Regions from separate parts of the Agarivorans albus genome, predicted to be linked through region 1. Evidence: predicted binding sites of a transcription regulator. Region 1 holds the regulator's gene; each other region holds the start of a gene.
What was found. The regulator sigma-54, encoded in region 1, starts transcription at its own class of promoters, with help from an activator protein. The targets are predictions, from matches to a motif close to GTTGGCACGNNNNTNGNNT.

Region 2: the regulator sigma-54 is predicted to act here: its motif matches at 1,632-1,650, upstream of K5620_RS18485 (THxN family PEP-CTERM protein).
Region 3: the regulator sigma-54 is predicted to act here: its motif matches at 2,498-2,516, upstream of glnA (glutamate--ammonia ligase).
Region 4: the regulator sigma-54 is predicted to act here: its motif matches at 2,658-2,676, upstream of K5620_RS05990 (CmpA/NrtA family ABC transporter substrate-binding protein).

What each region holds. Positions count from the first base shown of each region.
Region 1 covers NZ_AP023032.1:647,702-653,164, reverse strand. The annotation lists gene kdsC (3-deoxy-manno-octulosonate-8-phosphatase KdsC) at 1-391, shown strand, start outside; gene lptC (LPS export ABC transporter periplasmic protein LptC) at 388-945, shown strand; gene lptA (lipopolysaccharide transport periplasmic protein LptA) at 971-1,450, shown strand; gene lptB (LPS export ABC transporter ATP-binding protein) at 1,450-2,175, shown strand; gene K5620_RS03120 (RNA polymerase factor sigma-54) at 2,228-3,730, shown strand; gene hpf (ribosome hibernation promoting factor) at 3,755-4,042, shown strand; gene ptsN (PTS IIA-like nitrogen regulatory protein PtsN) at 4,051-4,494, shown strand; gene rapZ (RNase adapter RapZ) at 4,521-5,378, shown strand; gene K5620_RS03100 (HPr family phosphocarrier protein) at 5,365-5,463, shown strand, end outside.
Region 2 covers NZ_AP023032.1:4,080,346-4,085,808, reverse strand. The annotation lists gene K5620_RS18495 (S1 family peptidase) at 1-553, opposite strand, end outside; gene K5620_RS18490 (ThiF family adenylyltransferase) at 678-1,544, shown strand; gene K5620_RS18485 (THxN family PEP-CTERM protein) at 1,700-2,602, shown strand; gene K5620_RS18480 (THxN family PEP-CTERM protein) at 3,047-3,961, shown strand; gene K5620_RS18475 (PEP-CTERM/exosortase system-associated acyltransferase) at 4,118-5,074, shown strand; gene prsT (XrtA/PEP-CTERM system TPR-repeat protein PrsT) at 5,097-5,463, opposite strand, start outside.
Region 3 covers NZ_AP023032.1:217,683-223,145, reverse strand. The annotation lists gene K5620_RS01065 (PEP-CTERM/exosortase system-associated acyltransferase) at 1-372, shown strand, start outside; gene typA (translational GTPase TypA) at 439-2,259, opposite strand; gene glnA (glutamate--ammonia ligase) at 2,601-4,007, shown strand; gene K5620_RS01050 (DUF4124 domain-containing protein) at 4,112-4,654, shown strand; gene glnL (nitrogen regulation protein NR(II)) at 4,704-5,463, shown strand, end outside.
Region 4 covers NZ_AP023032.1:1,297,807-1,303,269, reverse strand. The annotation lists gene K5620_RS06000 (ABC transporter ATP-binding protein) at 1-109, opposite strand, end outside; gene K5620_RS05995 (ABC transporter permease) at 125-1,147, opposite strand; gene K5620_RS05990 (CmpA/NrtA family ABC transporter substrate-binding protein) at 1,217-2,602, opposite strand; gene bamJ (BamJ family beta-barrel-assembly machinery protein) at 2,846-3,466, opposite strand; gene K5620_RS05980 (GNAT family N-acetyltransferase) at 3,520-4,008, opposite strand; gene K5620_RS05975 (M48 family metallopeptidase) at 3,989-4,855, opposite strand; gene cobU (bifunctional adenosylcobinamide kinase/adenosylcobinamide-phosphate guanylyltransferase) at 4,892-5,434, opposite strand.

The DNA of each region.
Region 1 (5,463 bases):
ATTTGGCATTAAAGCGCTACTGAATATCGGCGTCGAAGTCGCTATCATCACCGGCCGCCAATCAAATATTGTGCAACAGCGTATGCAGGCTTTAGGAATTACTCGTATCTACCAAGGCCAACAAGACAAACTCGTCGCCTACCAGCAAATGCTTGAACAATTGTCACTAGCTCCTGAAAACGTAGCCTATATTGGTGATGATGTGGTCGACACCCCAGTAATGCACGACTGTGGTTTAGGTGTAGCCGTGCAAGATGCTCACCCCTTGTGTAAACAACGTGCCAACCTTATCACCCAAACCCGTGGCGGTTTTGGTGCGGTTCGAGAGCTTTGCGATCTAATACTGCAAGCAAAAGGCGAGCTTGATAATGCTCAAGGTATGAGTGTATGAATCGCCCAACCTGGTTCTTTGCAGGCTTATTTCTCTTGGCCTTGGTGCTGTGGCAGCTTAGTCCTTCGGAAACTCAGCAGCTAAGTGCTAAACGCGAAGCCAGCAAACCAAACTTTGTTGCCGAAAAGCTCTACAGCGTGAGTTTTGGCGAAGATGGTAGCCCGCGCTATCGGATCTATGCTGAGGAAATGGAGTTTTTTGAACAACTTAAGCACACAACTTTTGCTCAACCAAAGATCTTAGTGTACCCAGATCCAAGCCAACCTGTATGGCAAATTGTGGCCGATCACGCTACAGTACAGCAGCAGCAAAACGTCATTTTAAATGACAATGTAGTAATTAAAAATTTAAGCCGTGGCGAGTATGTTCGCGACTTAATAACCGAAAAATTGGAGATCGACCTGCAAACAGAAACCATGAGCAGCGATCAACCTGTTACCGTTTATGGCCCTTCATACGAACTGTATGGCGTTGGCATGGACGGTGATTTAGCCAACGAAATAGTGACTTTATTAGATGATATCGAAGCGGTTTACCACAACCCACAAGAGTAAGTTAGCACTTGCGGCTAGCTTGTTTATGCTTTCTTGGGGTTCACAAGCACTAGAAGACGACTTCAACAAACAAATTATTGTTGATGCTGACCGCCAGCAGGTCAATATCAAAGAAAACCGAGTCACCTTTTACAATAATGTTGTGGTGACTCAAGGCTCGATTAAAATGCACGCCGAAGAACTCAGTGTTATTGGTAGCGAAGAAAAAGGCAGCGAAGTAATGATCGCTAAAGGCGAACCCGCAACGTTTTATCAATTACTTGATAGTGGCAAGCCAATTGAAGCTGAAGCGAACGAAGTGCGTTACGACCTAAAAACCCAAACGCTAACACTCACCACCAATGCTCAACTCAAACAAGAAGAGAGCTTGGTAAAAGGTAAAATGATCAAATACAGCATCAACAAACAAGAAATGGTGGCACAAGGCGACGAAAATAGCCGTGTAACTACTATTTTCCTGCCTCAGCAGCTTGACGAACTAACGCCCAAGGAAGACCAGCAATAATGAGTACGCTAATTGCTGAAAACCTAGCTAAAGCCTACAAGGGCCGTAAGGTAGTTAAAAACGTTAGTCTAAATGTAGAAACCGGTAAAATTGTTGGCTTGTTAGGTCCAAACGGCGCTGGCAAAACAACCACTTTTTACATGGTGGTGGGCTTGGTGCCTCGTGACCAAGGCCGAATCCTCATCGATGATGACGATATTTCTAGTACAGCGATGCATACCCGCGCACGCAAAGGCATTGGCTACCTTCCGCAAGAAGCGTCCATCTTTCGCCGCTTATCTGTGGAGAAGAACATACTCGCCGTATTAGAGACCCGAAAAGACCTCGATAAAGAGCAACAAATTGGTGCATTAGACGACCTTCTTGAAGAGTTTCACATTGGCCATATTCGCAAAAATCTAGGCATGAGCTTATCGGGTGGTGAGCGTCGAAGGGTTGAGATTGCCCGAGCGCTAGCCGCCGCACCTAAGTTTATTTTGCTTGACGAACCCTTCGCAGGGGTAGATCCTATTTCTGTTATCGATATTAAAAAGATCATTGAACACCTACGTGATCGCGGTCTAGGTGTACTAATTACCGACCACAATGTTCGAGAAACTCTCGATGTTTGTGAGCATGCCTATATCGTTAGCCAAGGCGAATTGATAGCCTCAGGAAAGCCAGAAGAAATTCTCGAAAACGAACATGTGAAACGAGTTTATCTCGGAGAACAATTCAAGCTATAGTTAAAGTGCAAGTTTAAAAAAAGACAATAAGAAGAAGGAACAGCGGTAGTTAATGAAAGCATCTTTGCAGTTGCGTCTTGGTCAGCAGTTAACCATGACCCCCCAGTTACAACAGGCCATTCGCTTACTCCAGCTTTCAACACTGGATTTACAGCAAGAGATTCAAGAGGCTCTGGAAAGTAACCCTCTGCTTGAGGCGGATGAGTCTCACGCCAGTGATAGTGACGCAACCGACGCTAAATCTGCCAATGAGAAGTCTACCGAGGCCGAATCCACTGCGGACATAGACAACAGTCAAATTGAAGCAGGCGATGCCATTAATCAAGAAACTGTTTCTGACGACCTCCCTGTTGACTCTACTTGGGACGATATCTACAGCGCCAGTTCTGCCCCAGCCAGCTCATCTGGCAGCGCCGTGAGCGATGACAACGATATGTTGTTTCAGGGCGAAACTGTCGACTCTTTACAAGACCACTTATTGTGGCAAATGCAACTCACTCCATTTAGTGAAGTAGACCAAGCTATTGCTTTAGCCATTATTGATGCAGTAGATGAATCGGGCTACCTCACCCAAGACTGTGAGCAGCTACTAGAAGGCTTACGTTCAAGCGATAACAATGACTTAGATGTAGAGCTAGATGAAGTAGAAGCAGTACTTAAACGCATCCAACATTTCGATCCAGTTGGTATAGCAGCGCGCTCGCTGCAAGAGTGTTTACTAATCCAATTAAGCCGTTTTGCCGAAGACACCCCTTGGCTAAATGAAGCCAAAGATGTAGTTTCAAATCACATTGATGTATTAGCTAATCGCGATTTTCGTCTATTAGCCCGCAAAACCAAACTTAAAGAAGACCAGTTACGCGAAGTCATGCGTTTGATTCATACGCTTGAACCTCGACCAGGTAACGCGGTAGAGCCTAACCAAGCCCAGTATGTTATCCCGGATGTATCGGTTGTAAAACGCCAAGGCCGCTGGGTTGTAGAGCTCAACCCAGATGCAATGCCTAAGTTGCGTGTTAACTCCCACTATGCATCTTTAAGTAAAACCTCTACCAACGCTAACGATACCCAGTTTATTCGTAGCCACTTACAAGAAGCCAAGTGGTTTATTAAAAGTATCGAGAGCCGAAATGAAACCCTATTAAAAGTATCCAACTGCATTGTTCATCATCAACAGGCGTTTTTTGAATATGGCGAAGAAGCCATGAAGCCAATGGTACTGAACGATGTGGCAGAAGCTGTAGAAATGCACGAATCCACCATTTCCCGGGTAACCACCCAAAAATTCATGCATACACCTCGCGGCATCTTCGAGCTTAAGTATTTCTTTTCTAGCCATGTGGCTACCGATGGTGGAGGTGAGTGCTCATCAACCGCTATTCGTGCATTAATCAAGAAACTGGTAGCTGCCGAAAATACCAGTAAACCACTCAGCGACAGCAAAATTGCTGATATTTTGGCAGATCAGGGGATCAAGGTGGCAAGACGTACGATTGCTAAATATCGTGAGTCTTTAGCAATTCCACCTTCTAACCAACGTAAGAGCCTTATCTAAGGCCACTAAAAGGGGAAGATATCTATGCAAATTAACCTTACTGGACACCACGTAGAAATAACTGAATCTTTGAAAGAATATGTCCACACCAAGTTTGCCAAACTCACCCGACGATTCGATCAGATCAATAACGTTCACGTCATCCTCAACGTAGAAAAACTGAACCAAATTGCTGAAGCCACATTACATTTAAACGGCGGCGAAGTATTTGCAACCTCTGAGCATTCTGACATGTATGCCGCCATCGACAGCCTGATTGATAAACTTGATCGCCAAGTCATCAAACATAAAGAAAAACTTAACAAACGTTAGCCACCCCCATGCAACTAAATAAAGTACTTAGCTTGGACTGCACCCAAAGTGCAGTTCAATGCTCTTCAAAAAAACGCGCCCTAGAAATAGTAAGCGAACTGGCTGCCAAGCAGCTTGATACCACTACCCAATGCATTTTTGAAAGCTTGTTAAATCGAGAAAAAATGGGCAGCACAGGTATTGGCCAAGGTATTGCTATTCCTCATGGCCGTATCGACAACCAGCATCAAGCCACAGCGGTTTTCTTGCGTTGCGATCCCCCTATTTCCTTCGATGCTATAGATAACAAGCCGGTAGACTTGGTATTTGCATTACTAGTACCCGAAGATCAATGTAAGCAACATCTTAATACTCTAGCTCAAGTAGCTGAAAAACTTAACGATAAGCAAATATGTAAACAACTTCGTTGTGCACAAAGTGATGACGAATTGTACGACATCATGGTAGCCTAATACTCTAATCAGCCTTAGGGATTATCATGGAACTGATCATCGTTAGTGGGCGCTCGGGTTCAGGTAAAACCGTCGCCTTAAGAGTATTGGAAGATCTCGGCTACTATTGCGTCGACAATTTGCCGGTTGTGCTTTGGCAATCACTTATCGACAACTTAAAAAAAACCTATTCTAAAGTAGCAATTAGCATTGATATTCGAAATCTTCCCGATGAGCTATCACCGGTAGGACAGCTAATACGAGACGCTGGACCAGACATTAATCTGTTAAGCATTTTTTTAGATGCGAAGGATGAAGCGCTGATCCGCCGTTACAGCGAAACACGCAGGGTACACCCGCTTAGCCAAAGCAATTTATCTTTAGCAGAAGCGATTGAATCAGAAACCGAGCTATTAGCCCCCATTTCTAGAAATGCCGATTTGCGTATCGACACTTCCCGTTTATCGGTACACGAGCTAAGCGGCTTAATTCGCTCGCGCGTTACTGGTGACCAACAACAACAGCTAATTTTGGTGTTCGAATCCTTTGGATTTAAAAATGGTGTGCCTAACGATGCCGACTACATGTTTGATGCGCGTTTTTTACCTAACCCACATTGGCAAGAGGAGCTACGTCCTCTAACCGGCTTAGATAAAGCCGTGCAAGAATACTTGGCTGCGCAGCCTTTAGTTACCCAATATATCGAGCAGATTAGCCAGTTATTGCAATCTTGGTTACCGCATTTAGAGGCTAACAATCGTGCCTATTTAACCATTGCTATTGGCTGTACTGGCGGACAACACCGCTCGGTGTATGTGGCCGAGCGACTTGCTAGCCTCTTTAGCGCTCATCGAAAAGTGCAACGACGCCACCGAACTTTGGAACATCGCCTTGAAGCTCACTAGACAAGTAGTAGTAAAAAACAAATTAGGTCTGCACGCACGTCCTGCCACCAAGTTGGTTGAGCTGGCACAGCAATTTGACGCTGAG
Region 2 (5,463 bases), 1.4 Mb from region 1:
TATAGGGTGATTTGAGACGTTTTAATTGAGCAAGGTTTAGTTCGCTGGCATTTCTCGCCGGTATAACCACGGGTGTAATACTTGAGATAATCCCGCGGTGCGTAACTGGATATAGGCCTAATACAGCACCTATTGGGAAGCCCGTGAAGGCATATAGTTCTCCTTCGTGAACTTTCTGGTTTGAAAGCATTAGCGGTTTTAGGGCTTTGCCTTCAATTTTTAGTATGGCTAAATCGTGTTGTTCAATGCTAGCAACTACGCTGGCAATACGTAGTTCTGGCGAGCGACCTTGGCCAACAAATACAACTAACTTTTCGTTTTGTTGTTGGTTTAGGCTTTTTGGGATCACATGTGCATTGGTGGCGATAAGGTGAGAGCCAACAACAAATCCGGTACCGCGCAAGCTGGCTCTAGGAGAATTTAGTTTATTGTAGGTGCCAATTCCTACAACAGACGGTTTGATTTTTTCTATAGTGTCTGCAAGTGCGCTGGAAGCTTCTACACTAAACAGAGATGAAAAAGAGGCTAGGATTACGATGAAGGCGAGTTTCATACTATATTCTTCCTTGAATGACCTTTTAATCTTAATTTTTACTATGCATTAGAGCAAGTTGCTATGTTGTTCGTGGTTATATGCAGGCGAATGGATGTCGTCAATCTTATAAGGCTAACTAGTTATGAGTTTTAATTACGAAGATGCGTTTTCTCGGAATATCGGTTGGGTAACGGAAGCAGAGCAACAGGTGTTACGTGGAAAGCGTGTTGCAATGGCGGGGGCCGGGGGCGTTGGCAGTGAGCACATTGTTACCTTGGCGCGCTTGGGGGTTGGCAAGTTTCACATTTCTGATTTTGATGAATATGAAGTTCACAACTTTAATCGTCAAGCTGGCGCGTTTATGTCTACCGTTGGCCAAGACAAAGTAAAAGTAATGGAAAACATCTGCTTAGATATAAACCCTGAAGCGGAGGTGAAGTCCTTCCCTGAAGGTATTTTTGAGCACAATGTTGATGAGTTCCTTGAAGGTGTGGACGTATATGTAGATAGCCTAGACTTTTTTGCCTTGGCTGCGCGAAAGTTGGTCTTTCAAAAGTGTTTAGAGAAAAAGATCCCCTTAGTTACTGCTGCCCCGTTAGGTATGGGCTGTGCATTTTTGTGTTTTATGCCTGGCAGTATGAATTACGAAGAGTATTTTCGATTTGAAGATGCCACTAGTGAAAACGAGCAATATATTAAGTTCTTAATTGGTTTATCCCCCGCAATGTTGCAGCGCCCTTATCTAGTTGACCCTAGTCGAGCAGATTTTCACGCTAAAAAAGGACCATCGATGCCTATGGCGGTGAAGATGTGTGGTGGTATAGCGGGTACGTATGTTTTAAAAATCCTACTTAATCGTGGAGATCTAATTACCGCACCTTACGGTTTACATTTTGATGCTTATCGAAATCGATTTAAGAAAACGTGGCGACCAATGGGTAATCGTAATCCCTTGCAGCGAATGGTATTTAAGATAGCCAAAAAGATAGTTTTAAAAGAAGAAAGCTGAGCGTTTTTTATGTCAGTAAGTTTTACACATCATAATTGATTTATTTGTTTTTAGAGTATAACTATTTGTTAATATTGATTAATTATATTTGGCCCGAGTTTTGCTTTATGCACGGTCTTTATATCTAAACGCTATTACCAAATTGGATGGGTGAAATGAACAAATTGAAACTTACTTGCTTGGCTGCAGGCCTAGGATTTGCAAGTATTTCTGCTAACGCTGAACTAATCACTGAATGGAATTACTCGAATGATGCGGGTTTTAAAGAGTGGAGTTCAAACGCTGGCCAACTAGGTATTGATACCGGCGGCGCAACAGCCGATGAGTTTGATCCTCTTTTTGGTGGTGAGTTACCTAAAAGCCTTGCATGGGGTACACCATACGGCGCTGTAAATCCTCAACTTATCAAAAGTTCACTTGAGATTGACGACGCTCAGTCTGGTCAAGTAAGTACAAGTGTAGTTGACGGTGTTGGTGCATTGGATTTCGTAACAGGTACAGGCCTTACCCATGAAAACTGGGGTGTAACTGGCAATACTTTGTCTTCAGCAGTTTTGTTTGATGGCTTGTTTCTGCAACCTCTAGCTCCTTTTGTTGGCCCTGCACTTCCTGCGCCGGTTCTTGAGTTTGATGTATTGTTTGAAGAAACGTACAACACTCCTACTAATGACACCTGTAAATACGGTGATACTAAAGTAGGTGAAGCTGGCATTAATGAAGCTGGTTGTGCTGACTTATTCACATTGGTACTAGATGACGGAGTTACGTTTACTGAAGTTGGTGACGATATCTACCTTCAAAACAGCTTCATTCTACCAATTCCTGGTTTTGACGATTACGTGTATACCTTAACTACTCGTCTTCAAGGCTTAACTGTATTAGATAATCTAGATTGTGGTCCTGACTCTACATGTATTGGTTTCTTAACTGAAGAAAACCAGAAGAACGAATTAAAGGCAGCTTTCGCTATTTCTGCTGCTCAAGTAACTGAGCCAGGTACTTTAGCTATCTTTGGCTTAGGTTTGCTAGGTTTGGCTTCTGTTCGTCGCCGCGCTTAATTAGCTGCTCTTATATAATTACTGCTGCGCTTTCGCAGCAGTAATTTTTTATTTCCTTCAAGAAACTCTCACTTCCAAAGCTCAAATTCTCAATCGTAACTGTCTTGTTCGAAGGTTCTGCTTTCTCATCTACCTTTATAGTGCTTAGCAACTTAACAGCAGAATGTTGTTTGTTGGTCCAAGGTAAATCGTTAATTGGATTTAGTAAGGGTAATCTTCATACATTAAGCTTTAGAACAAGGATCTTAAGGATCTTAAGGATCTTAAGGATCTTTTACGGTGGTAAACATAATGGGTTTTTGTGTCAGTAATTTTTACATCCTATTTACTTCAATGATTTGGTTATTTCTTAAGCTACTGCTTTTAAAGGTTTTTTAAAGTTGGCACCTAGATTGCTTTGTATGACTTGTATTTCGAATCGTACTGACCAAATGGATGGGTGACATGAACAAATTAAAACTTACATGCTTGGCGGCTAGCTTAGGTTTTGCAAGCATCTCTGCTAACGCTGCTCTTATCACTGACTGGGATTACCTAAACGAAGCTGGTTTCGATCAGTGGACTTCTGATGCTGGTTCAATTGACCCAACGGGTATTGATGCAACTGGCGAAACTTTAGATGATTTTGACCCACTTTTTGGTGGCGAGCTTCCTAAGTCTCTTGCTTGGGGTGACCCGTACGCTGCTGAAAACCCAGATCTTAAGAAAAGTGCTTTGAATATTGAAGATTCTAAATCAGGTACTGTGACTACCAGTGTTGTAGATGGTGTTGGTGCTCTAGCATTTTCAGAAGGTACTGGCCTTGTACACGAAAACTGGGGTGTAACTGGTGATACTCTAGTAGCAGCTACATTGTTTGATGGTTTGTTCCTTGCACCTACAGCACCTGTTGCTTTCCCATTAGCTCCAGCACCTGTACTTCAGTTCGGTGTGATTTTTGAAGAAACCTACAACACACCAACTAACAATGTTTGTAAGTACGAGCCAACTCAGTTGGTAGGACAAGCCGGTATTAACCAAGAAGGCTGTTCTGACTTATTCACTATCGTGTTGGGTCCAGATGTTACATACACAGAAGTGGGTGATGACATTTACTTAACAAATAGCTTCGTACTACCAATTCCAGGTTACGATGACTATGTATACACCCTAACTACTCGCCTACAAGGTTTAGAAGTATTAGGTGATATTGATTGTGGACCAAACGCAACTTGTATTGGCTTCCTTACAGAAGAAGATAAAACTAACGAATTGAAAGCTGGTTTCGCTATCTCTGCTGCACAAGTATCAGAGCCAGGAACATTAGCTATCTTTGGATTAGGTCTATTAGGCTTGGCAGCTGTTCGTCGCCGCGCATAATGCTTAATTAAAAGTCGCTAAGTTTTAGCATTGTACATCCAAAGCGCAGCCTAGTTCTGCGCTTTGTTTTTTCTGCAAGCCTGCCTTTTATAATTCTAAATTGTTTCTAAAATCTAAATGTTATGTTTAGAAAGTTTGAAGCTTTGAGAGCGCTTTATGATCCGAAACAAACATGTGAAAAACCTAGCAAGTATCCCTTATCTTGGGGCTGTTGTGAGAGGTGGCATTTCGTTATTGGTTAAGCGAGAAGCTAAGCTAATTGCTCAGCACTTTGCAGAGTATCTTCGCCCGGTAGTTGCTTATAAAACCGATACCGTACAAGAAGCATTTCGAATTCGTCATGACGTATACTGTGAGGAACTTAATTTTGAGCCAGTCCGTGAAAACGGTATGGAACAAGATGAGTTTGATGAATACTCTCGCTTTTGTTTAATCGAGCACAAACCTAGTACCAACTATGCAGGCTGTGTGCGAATAGTATCTCCTTCTAGTAAAGATGAGTTACTGCCCATCGAGAAGTTTTGTTCTAATGCTATTGAAGGTGCTAAATATCACCCTTCGCAATTTGCTAGAAGCGAAATTTGTGAAATATCGCGTTTAGCGGTTCGCCCACAATTCCGACGTCGTAAAGCGGATAACTTTGATGGTGCTGCCTCTGGTGCGATCAATGAGCAAACCTATTCTGAGGAAGAGTTACGTTGCTTTCCTTTTTTAGCTATTGGTTTGTATTTGTCTATTGCCGCTCTAGCTGTGCGAGCTGGCACCCATCACGCGTTTGTTATGATGGAGCCGCGTCTTGCTAGAAGTATGAGCTTTTTAGGCATTAAGTTTGAGCAGCTTGGTCCAGCTATTGAGTATCATGGCTTACGTGCGCCTTACTACATTAGTGCAGGAACACTTACACGTACGTTACCGGTAGGCTTTCAAGTCTTGATGCGTAATATTGATAAAGAGGTAGAGAAGGGTTGTCTAGCAGCAAGAAACAATGATGACAATGATGACTATATTAAAAAAATGTATTCACCGAGTTTCTATAAAAATGACTCTCCGAACATATCGTTACGAGAGAGCCATAAATGGTGTGAATCTAAAGGTTTATATTTGCCCCAATAAAGTCTTATTAGGGCTATATAGATTAATTTAGCTGAGCTTCTAGTTCAGCTTTTTTATTGGCTAACTCTGGCTCAATATTTATTAATCCATCGAGTAGCTGTTTAGCTTCTTTGGTTTGCTTATTTGCAATTAGTGCTTCTGCTAAATGCAAACCTACCTCATTACTAGCATCTTGCTTGTAACTATCTTCAAGCGCTTTAGTTGCTTCTACTATTTTCCCTGACTTAAGTAACATGTAGCCGTAGGTGTCTTTTACCTGTGGTATATCCGGCTTTAGTTCGTGGGCTTGCTTGGCGTAAGTTAAGGCTACTTCAAATTCGTTTAAGTCATGATAAACCCAAGCGAGGTTGTTCCAGGCAACAAAGTTATCCGGCTGATCTTTAATGATC
Region 3 (5,463 bases), 430 kb from region 1:
GCTGCACCAGCTGGAGCGGGTTTAAGCGTATTTAGCCAAAAGGAACTGCGAACTTTTCCCTATATCACTATGAGCTTGTATTTAGCGGCATCAATTGTTGCCGAGCAGTGCGGAATAAAACATGCGTACGTAATGGTTGAGCCCAAACTTGCTCGCAGCCTTTCTATGTTCGGCATTAAAATGACCAGAATTGGGCCAAATATCGATTATCATGGCATCCGCGCGGCTTACCATATTACGGTCGAACGTTTCCAAGAACACTTACCGCTGTTATATCAACCCTTGTTTGAACTAATAAAACAAACGGTCAACCCCAGCCCTGCACTATTAGCGAGCACTAATCAGTTAGATGCTGTGAGCCAGAATAGATAGTTACTTCAGGTATAAACATGCAATAAAAAAGGCAGCCTAGGCTGCCTTTATAAATCTTAGTTCACCTTAAGCTTTAGGCGGGCGAGATGCACGTTTACGCTCATTCTCAGTTAAGTGGCGTTTACGAATACGGATGTTCTCTGGTGTTACTTCTACCAACTCATCGTCATCAATAAACTCAAGCGCTTGCTCAAGGGTCATTACGATTGGCGGCGTAAGTACTTGCGCTTCATCGGTACCAGATGCACGAACGTTAGTTAGCTGCTTACCTTTCAAACAGTTTACTGTTAAGTCGTTGTCACGAGCGTGAATACCCACAACCTGACCTTCATAAACTTCATCAGCATGCTGAGTAAACAAACGGCCACGCTCTTGAAGGTTAAACAAGGCGTACGTTAAGGCTTTACCGGTTGCATTAGAAATAAGCACACCATTTTGACGCTGACCAATTACTCCACCTTTGTGTGGACCGTAATGATCGAACGTATGGTAAAGCAGACCAGAACCTGAGGTTAAGGTCATAAACTCGGTTTGGAAACCAATCAAACCACGTGATGGGATCATAAAGTCCATACGAATACGGCCTTTGCCATCTGGCGCCATGTCAGTTAGCTCGCCTTTACGCAAACCAAGCTGCTCCATAATGCTACCTTGATGCTCTTCTTCAACATCAATAGTCACTACTTCATAAGGTTCTTCTAACTGCCCATCTACAGTGCGCAGAATTACTTCTGGGCGTGATACCGCTAGCTCGAAGCCTTCGCGACGCATGTTTTCAATCAAAATACCTAGGTGTAGCTCACCACGACCAGAAACACGGAACTTATCTGGATCATCAGTCTCTTCAACACGTAGCGCAACGTTATGCACTAACTCTTGTTGTAAACGCTCAAGAATGTTTCGAGAGGTAACGTACTTACCTTCTTTACCAGCAAACGGAGAAGTGTTTACTTGGAAAGTCATGGTTACGGTAGGCTCATCCACTGACAAGGCAGGCAATGCTTCTACATTGGTTTGATCACAAATGGTGTCAGAGATTTTTAACTCGCCTAAACCAGTAATAGCGATGATGTCACCGGCGTTAGCTTCGGTTACTTCATGGCGATCTAGGCCTAAGTAACCTAATACTTGACCCACTTTCCCGTTACGGGTTTTACCATCGGCACCCACAACAGTGATTTGTTGGTTTGGTTTAACACTGCCGCGTGATACACGTCCAACACCAATAACACCAACATAAGAGTTGTAATCAAGCTGAGAGATTTGCATTTGCAAACCTTCGCCTTCTTTCGCTTCAGGTGGAGCAACGTTATCAACGATAGCTTGGAACAACGGTTCCATGTTATCAGTTTCTACGCCTTCTTCTGAGCTAGCCCAGCCGTTTAACGCTGATGCGTAAACCACTTGGAAATCTAACTGGTCATCGGTAGCACCTAAGTTATCGAACAAATCAAATACTTGGTCCATTACCCAATCAGGACGAGCACCTGGCTTATCGATTTTGTTGATTACCAGAATAGGTTTTAAACCTTGAGCGAAGGCTTTCTGAGTAACAAAACGGGTTTGCGGCATTGGGCCTTCTTGGGCATCTACCAACAACAATACAGAGTCAACCATAGATAAAACACGTTCTACCTCACCACCGAAGTCGGCGTGTCCAGGGGTATCTACGATGTTGATGTGGTAATCGTTCCACTCAATCGCCGTGTTTTTTGCCAAAATGGTAATACCACGTTCTTTTTCAAGATCGTTTGAGTCCATTACCCGCTCTTCAGCATCACCACGCGTTTGTAGGGTTCCAGATTGCTGCAGTAATTTGTCTACCAGGGTAGTTTTCCCGTGGTCTACGTGAGCAATAATGGCGATGTTTCTTAACTTATCTAGCACGGCTTTCAGCCCTTTTTATTGTGAGGTAAAAGTAAAAAGTGCGCCATTGTACATATAAACGGCAAATTCTCATAGTTTTAAGTTGATCACGGTTTTTCCGCTACCCAATTAGGGTATGATAGCTAAGGCCAAAAACTCACTGCACCAAAATGGACAAGAATAGCACCAACAAAGTGCAAAGCTCTGCACTAAATTGATGCCTAATCAATTTTTAGCCATTAAAATCAGCACCTTATGTGTTGGCATAGTTTTAGCTTGATGCAACACAACCACGATTATTCGTATAAATAACTATTAAATCGATTGAACCATCAATTTTGATGACACTGGAGGTTAAAAACATGTCTGCAGAAGTTTTAGCTTTGCTTAAAGAGCAAGAAGTTAAATTTGTTGACCTACGCTTTACTGATACTAAAGGTAAAGAGCAACACGTATCTATTCCATCTCACCAAGTTGACGAAGATTTCTTCTCAGACGGTAAAATGTTTGATGGCTCTTCAATCTCAGGTTGGAAAGGCATTAACGAATCAGACATGGTATTGATGCCTGATCCAGCTACTGCTGTATTAGACCCATTCACTGAAGAAGTTACACTAAACATCCGTTGTGACATTCTAGAGCCTTCTACAATGCAAGGTTACGACCGTGACCCACGTTCTGTAGCTAAGCGTGCTGAAGAGTACATGCGTTCTACTGGTATTGCTGATGCAGCATACTTTGGTCCTGAGCCAGAGTTCTTCTTGTTTGACGATGTTAAATACAAAACTGACATGTCAGGTTCTATGTACAAAATTGATGCTGATGAAGCATCTTGGAACTCAGACAAGCACTTCGAAGACGGCAACACTGGTCACCGTCCTGGCGTTAAAGGCGGTTACTTCCCAGTAGCTCCAGTTGATTCTTCACAAGACCTTCGCTCAGCAATGTGTCTAGTTCTTGAAGAAATGGGTCAAACTGTTGAAGCTCACCACCACGAAGTAGCAACAGCTGGTCAGAACGAAATCGCAACTAAATTCAACTCTATCGTTGAAAAAGCCGATGAAACTCAGGTTCTTAAGTATGTTGTTCATAACGTAGCTCACGCTTACGGTAAAACAGCAACCTTCATGCCTAAGCCAGTTGTTGGTGATAACGGTAGCGGTATGCACGTTCACCAATCAATTTGGAAAGACGGCGAAAACTTATTTGCTGGCGACCTATACGGCGGCCTATCTGAAACTGCATTGTTCTACATTGGCGGTATCATCAAGCACGCTAAAGCCATTAACGCTTTTGCTAACGCTTCAACTAACTCTTACAAGCGTTTGGTACCAGGCTTCGAAGCGCCAGTTATGCTAGCTTACTCAGCGCGTAACCGTTCAGCGTCTATTCGTATCCCAGTAGTACCATCGCCTAAAGCGCGTCGTATTGAAGTACGTTTTGCGGATCCAACAGCCAACCCATACTTAGCATTCTCTGCAATGTTGATGGCTGGCCTTGACGGAATCAAAAACAAAATCCACCCTGGCGACGCTATGGACAAGGATTTATACGACCTACCTGCAGAAGAAGCGGCTGAAATTCCACAAGTGGCAACTTCACTTGAAAATGCACTAGCTAACCTAGATGCTGACCGTGAATTCTTAACTGCTGGCGGCGTATTCAGCAACGATTACATCGATTCTTACATCGCATTGAAATCTGCTGACGTTGAGCGCATCAACATGACAACTCACCCACTTGAGTTCGAATTGTACTACAGCGTATAAACAAAACGTTACACGGCTTAAAAAACCCGCTTTAAAGCGGGTTTTTTTATTGCTTTTCAATACGTTTTTGCCCACCTTTAGCAAGTTGAATGGAGGAATTATTAATGAGCAAATGGTTTGCTATAGCTTTATTAATCAGTGGCGTAGTCTTTGGTGCCCAAGCTGCTGACAAAATTTACCAATGGGTTGATCAGGATGGTGTAACGCATTTCTCAGACCGCCCTCAGGTTGGTGCCACTGAACTCAAGGTAGACGTTGCTCCGCCAGCCACTGAAGGCCCTATTGTGACACCGCGTACCCCACTGAAAAAGAAACAAAAGCCAATTCAGTATCAAGTGAACATCACTAGCCCGAGCCATGAGCAAACCATTCGTGATAACGAAGGCAAGATCTCAATCAGTGCTAGCTCTACCCCGCTTCCCTTAAACAGCATGGGCTACAAATTGGTGCTTGACGGCGTGCCACAGGGGCAAATCACTAAAATGGGTAGCTTCCAGCTCACCAACATTGATCGCGGCGCCCATACAATTCAGGTGCAGCTAGTTGATGATTCAGGCAAGGAAATTGCATCGTCTAAGCCCATAACCGTATTCTTGCACCGCGCTAACGCATTTGGCGCTGGAGCGGCCGCAGCAGGGGGAGGCTAATTAGTCACTCTCTGCTTTTTGAGGTTAAACTCAGTGCAGGAGCACCAAAATGGTGCGCATCATTCAGGAGAGAGTAGTGTTAGATATTTCTGGGCTCGAGCGCTTAGTATTGGAAAATCAAGTAACTGCCATAGTGCTGCTTGATGCAGAGCTAAAGATTCAATACGTTAATGCTTCAGCCGAACAACTACTCGGTCAAAGTGCTAAGCGGCTTATAGATGAGCCGCTGGCCACCCAAGTAAAACATAGCTCACTGGACCTTAGTAAACTAGGCACTGTGTGTAGCTCTGGGCAAAGTTTTACCGATAATGAAGTGACCTTGGTTTTCGATAGTCATCATGCGCTGGTTGAGCTTTCTGCTACGCGCATCAACAACCAAAACCAAAATTTACTGATGCTGGAAATGCGTGCCATTGGCCAGCAAAAGAAGATCTCTCAAGAGCTTTATCAACACGCCCAGCAACAAGCAGCGAAAGAACTGGTTCGCGGCTTAGCTCATGAAATTAAAAACCCGCTTGGCGGCTTGCGTGGCGCAGCGCAGTTGCTGGAAAAAGAGTTAGTTAACCCAGAGCTAAAAGAATTCACCGGCATTATTATTGAGCAAGCTGACCGCTTAAGAAAACTGGTTGATCGCTTGCTTGGTCCACAGCGCCCAGGCTTGCATGAACTGCACAATGTGCATTCTGTACTCGAGAAAGTACGCCAGCTGGTTAAGCTTGATCTACCAGAAGGCATTAGCGTTGAGCGTGACTACGACCCCAGCATTCCAGATTTTGAGATGGACCATGAGCAACTGCTACAGGCTTTCC
Region 4 (5,463 bases), 650 kb from region 1:
CAAACTCACCCTTTGCAATTTTTAAGTCCACCCCATTTAACGCTCGGAAAGGACCATTTTTAGTTGGAAAATCAATGCTAACGTGATCGATTTCTAAATACTGAGACATAATGTTTTCCTTATCCTATCGAGCACTTTCTGGGCTTGAATGAGAAATGATTTTTTGTAGGCTTACCATTAACCAGTCAAGTACATAACCAATTAAACCAATCACTACTACTGCCACCATGATACGGCCCAGTGAGTTAGAGCTACCGTTTTGGAATTCATCCCACACAAATTTACCTAGACCAGGGTTTTGCGCGAGCATTTCTGCTGCAATAAGCACCATCCAGCCGATACCTAGTGAAATACGTAAGCCGGTGAATATCATTGGCAGAGAAGCTGGAATGGCGATTTTGGTCACTTGCTTAGACCAATGTAACTGAATCACTCGTCCAACGTTTAACCAGTCTTTATCAATAGATGCAACGCCAGTCGCGGTGTTAATTAGTGTTGGCCATAGCGAACATAAGGTTACTGTAATGGCCGAAGTCACGAATGACTTAGAAAACATTGGGTCACTGCTTACATAAACCGCACTCACCACCATGGTAACTATTGGTAACCATGCTAACGGCGAAACCGGTTTGAGAATCTGGATAATCGGGCTAACCGCGCCATAGAGTTTTTTATTCAAGCCACAGGCAACCCCAATTGGGATAGCAATTAAACTGGCAAGTATAAAGCCGGTAAACACCGTATATAAACTGGTTAGTATCTGGTCAAAGAAGGTTTCTTTACCGGTGTAAGGTCGTATTTTTACTTTTGCATCAGGATTTTTAGCCAGTTTCTTTGCATTGCGAGCCTCTTGGCGTTCATAGAAGGCCTCTTCTTTCGCGCGCTCCTCTTTATGCTCAACCACTAAGCCTTGATATTGCTCCCAAACTTGAGCTGGGCCAGGCAAGGTACCTAGGCTAGTTTGTACTTTTGCCGCCGATACACTCCACAACAATAAGAACAAAGCAATGGCCAAAATCGGCAGCCCTATTCGTTCAAATATTTCGGTGCATTGCTGCTTTGGGTTTTCACCGCTGGCCAAGCGAACCACTGGTACCATAGGGCTTAATCCTACAGTTTCTAAAGAGTGAATTAACTTGTCTTTCATCTCTACAACTCCTTTTGCAAATCTCGATGCCGGGCCCTTAAGCCCGGCCGCTCTCAATAACGATTCGGCTTAGATCTTGTCGTCTTTTTTCAGGCCAATCGAAAACTTATCAAGATACGCATTGGGTTTTGAACCATCGTAAACAATGTTATCAATGAAGTGTTTTTGTGGCGGTTTAAAGCCACTCTCGGTAGCAAAATCAGGAAACTCGCTAGCATCAATCACACCATCAGCAATTAACTCTTTAGCGGCAATTGCGTAAATGTCTGGGCGATATACTTTCTTAGCGATATCCATGTACCAAGAGTCTGGTTTGTTGTCAGAAATCTGTCCCCAACGACGCATCTGCGTTAGGTACCAAATTGCATCGCTGTAGTAAGGGTAAGTCGCGTTGTAACGGAAGAATACGTTAAAGTCTGGCACTTCGCGCTTATCGCCTTTTTCGTATTCAAAGGTACCCGTCATACTGTTGGCAATTACGTCGTAATCGGCACCAACATATTGGCTTTTAGAAAGAATCTTAACGGCTTCTGGACGGTTTTTGTTGTTCTCTTCATCCAACCACTTGGCTGCACGAATCATCGCTTTCACTACGCGAATGTGAGTATTTGGGTATTCATCAGCCCAACCTTTACTTACACCAAATACTTTCTCTGGGTTGTTTTTCCAAATCTCATAGTCGGTAACAACTGGAACACCAATGCCCTTAAATACGGCTTGTTGGTTCCAAGGTTCACCCACACAGTAACCGTAGATAGTGCCTGCTTCCATGGTTGATGGCATTTGCGGAGGTGGCGTTACAGACAACAGCGCATCAGCATCAATTTTGCCTGAGGTATCGCCTTTGTGCGGCGCGTAGTAACCAGGGTGAATACCGCCAGCAGCTAACCAGTAACGTAACTCGTAGTTATGCGTAGACACCGGGAACACCATGCCCATGTTAAATGGCTTACCTTGGTCGATGTAACTATCAACTACCGGCTTAAGCGCATCGGCTTTAATTGGGTGAACAGGTTTGCCATCTTTATGTGGCACGTGCGGTTTCATCTGTGCCCAAATATCGTTTGATACGGTAATAGCGTTACCGTTTAAGTCCATGCTAAACGCCGTGATAATGTCGGCCTTAGTACCAAAGCCAATGGTTGCCCCTAGAGGTTGGCCAGCCAACATGTGAGCGCCATCTAGCTCACCAGTAATAACGCGGTCCAATAATACTTTCCAGTTAGCTTGTGCTTCTAACTGAACATACAATCCTTCGTCTTCGAAGTAGCCTTTTTCATACGCCACTGCAAGTGGAGCCATGTCGGTAAGTTTAATAAAACCAAACTTAAGATCTTCCTTCTCTGGCTCTCCCACTTCTGCGTGACTAAAGCCAATAAAACTGGCTGATACCACTGCAGCGGCGATGGTCGTCTTAATGATTTTTTGTAAGCTTAATGGTGCTGATTTCTGCATTCCCTGCTCCTAATACCCATTTGGAAGTAACTAATTTGTGATAACACTTAGGGAGTAGCTAAGGATGTGCCAAGATCTAGATCACATTTTTTTAACACCAAAAATCATTAACTTACAAACACTATTACCCCTAAAGGAGTATTCGTGTTTTTTCATAAAATTCACTAACTTAGAACAGGCACGCACAATATTGGCGCATAAAAAAACCGGCTTAAAGCCGGCTTCTTTTAATTGAGTTTTCTATTAACCAAGAATAGCTAGTAACTCAACTTCAAATACTAGGGCAGCAAAAGGTGGAATTGCTGCACCCGCACCTTGAGAGCCATAAGCAAGCTCTTGAGGAATGTATAGCTTCCATTTGTCGCCCACTTTCATGCGTTGTAGCGCTTCAGTCCAACCTTTAATTACACCATTTACTGGGAATTCTGCAGGTTGACCGCGCTGTACAGAGCTGTCGAATACTTCACCAGAAATTAAAGTACCTTCATAGTGAACTTGTACTTTGCTGCTAGCACTTGGTGATTCGCCTTCACCTTCAACTAATACTTCGTATTGAAGACCAGATTCAGTTTTATTGATTTCTGGGCGTTTGCCGTTATCAGCTAAGAAGTTTTCGCCTTCAGCCATAGCTTCTTTATGTTGCTCAGCTTTTTTTGCTTCAATTTCTTTAGTAATTTCTTGGAAAGCCGCACTAATAACTGCTTCATCAAGCTGTGGTTGCGCGCCTTGCATTACGTCACGAATACCGTCAAGCATTGCATTCACTTCTAAGCCGTCGAATGCTGCACGCTCAATTTGCTCACCAATTTGAAGGCCGTAGCCGTAACTTGCTTGCGCTGCTGCGCCTTGATATTTATCGCTCATTTGAACTCTTAATTCTGATCGTTAAAAAGAGCCAAAAGATTACCACAAAGTGACTAGAAAAACCGTTGGTCTGCGGCTAAATGCGCCTTTTTTTGAACAAAGTAACTGCTGGCAAATTCTACTTGGCGTTGCTCACCAGTAAATTTAAAGCCCATATGGCGATAAAAGCCCTCTGCACGCGGGTTATCTTGCATCACCCAGCAGTACACATCCTTCTGCGCAGTGCTCTGACAAGCTTGTTCCAATAGAGCTCTGCCCCAGCCTTGGCCAATGACATCTGGTTGTAAATACAGTGCTGCCAATTCAACCTCTGGCGTTTGCTCTTCAAGCATTAAAAAACCCTGTATGCCAGTCGTGTTTAATACCCAAATTTGGTTTTCTTCACTGCTAAGACGTTGCAACCACAGTTGCTGATGCAGTTCAAATGGTAGGGCTTGGAACATATCGGAAATGAGTTGCTGAGAGTAGACATGCTGCCAGCTTCGTCGCTGAACCCGGCAGATGTCTTCGGCATCACTTAGGCTAGCTAGTTTTATCGACATCGGACTGTTTAGAGGTCTCTTTAGCATCAAAACTTGCGGGTCGAATACACTGCGGTGATTTACCCTGGGCAATGGCTTGCTTTTCTAGTTGAATGGCACGTGGCATCCGCTCTTCTAAATCAGAGATACGCGTTTGATTTGAAGGGTGAGTTGACAAAAACTCAGGTACTGAACCACCACCCGCTTTAGCCATATTTTGCCAAAGAGCAACACTTGCACGAGGATTAAAGCCGGCACTGGCCATTAAGTCTAAGCCCATTAAATCTGCTTCGCTTTCTTGGGTACGACCATAAGGTAATAGCACGCCGTATTGCACTCCTAAACCAAGTGCAGCCATAGCGGCTCCCTTATGTTTTACATCGTCACTTACGCCAATCGCCACTGCCGCTACTGCGGTGCCTATTCCAGCAATTTGATTTTGTGATAAGCGCTCGTTGCTATGCTCCGCTAATACGTGTGCTATCTCATGGCCTATAACCGTTGCCAACTGGTCTGGGGTTTCGGCCACCTTGATTAGACCGGTATATACGCCCACATGTGCACCGGGCAAGGCAAACGCGTTTACTTGGTCAGAATCAAATACTACTACTTCCCAGTCTTCATCACCGTAGTGACCAGGGATTTCTGCAGTAACCGCGTTTGAAACACAAGCAACATAATCATTAGTGGCTTTGTCGGTATAAATCTTTTCTTGTTTTTTGATCTCCTCAAAAGACTGAGCGCCTAAGGCACTCATTTTTGAGTCATCATAAAGTAACACCCGTTTGCGCCCAGTAGGAGAAGCAGAGCAGCTAAGCAAAGCTGCAATTGAGCTAACAATAATGGCGTTTTTTAAGATCTTATTCATTCATGCATTCCATTTCATTACTGCCTATATCGGCAATCACTCCTTTAATACTAGCGGTAAGCCAGCACTAACAAATACAACTTTATCGGCTTTTGCTGCTAAGGCTTGGTTTAGTCGCCCAAGTTCATCTGCAAACCTACGCCCCATGGCATTGTCTGATACCAAACCCAAACCCACTTCGTTACTCACGATAACTACATCACTATCCAGTTCATCCAAGCTTGCCAGTAGTGCGGCAGACTGCTGTTGAATATCGAGTAACTGCTGGTCTACAGATTTATTGGTGCATAGCCACCACCCTAACCAAGTAGACATGCATTCTACCAATATTGGCTGCTTTTTAGCGGCGTATCTGAGCACTACTAGGCTTAACACTTCTTTAGAATAATCCAATTCATGGGTCTCAAAAGAAGCTTTACGCAATGACCGATGATGAGCAATCCGTTGGCTCATTTCTTCATCACTCGCCTTCGCAGTAGCAATATATACGGGCTTAAGCTCACTGTTGCTTTTAAACTGCTGTTCAGCCCAAGCGCTTTTACCGCTTCTAATGCCACCTAAAACAAGACTTATCATCATGCTACCTAATGATTTTTAACAAAGAATAA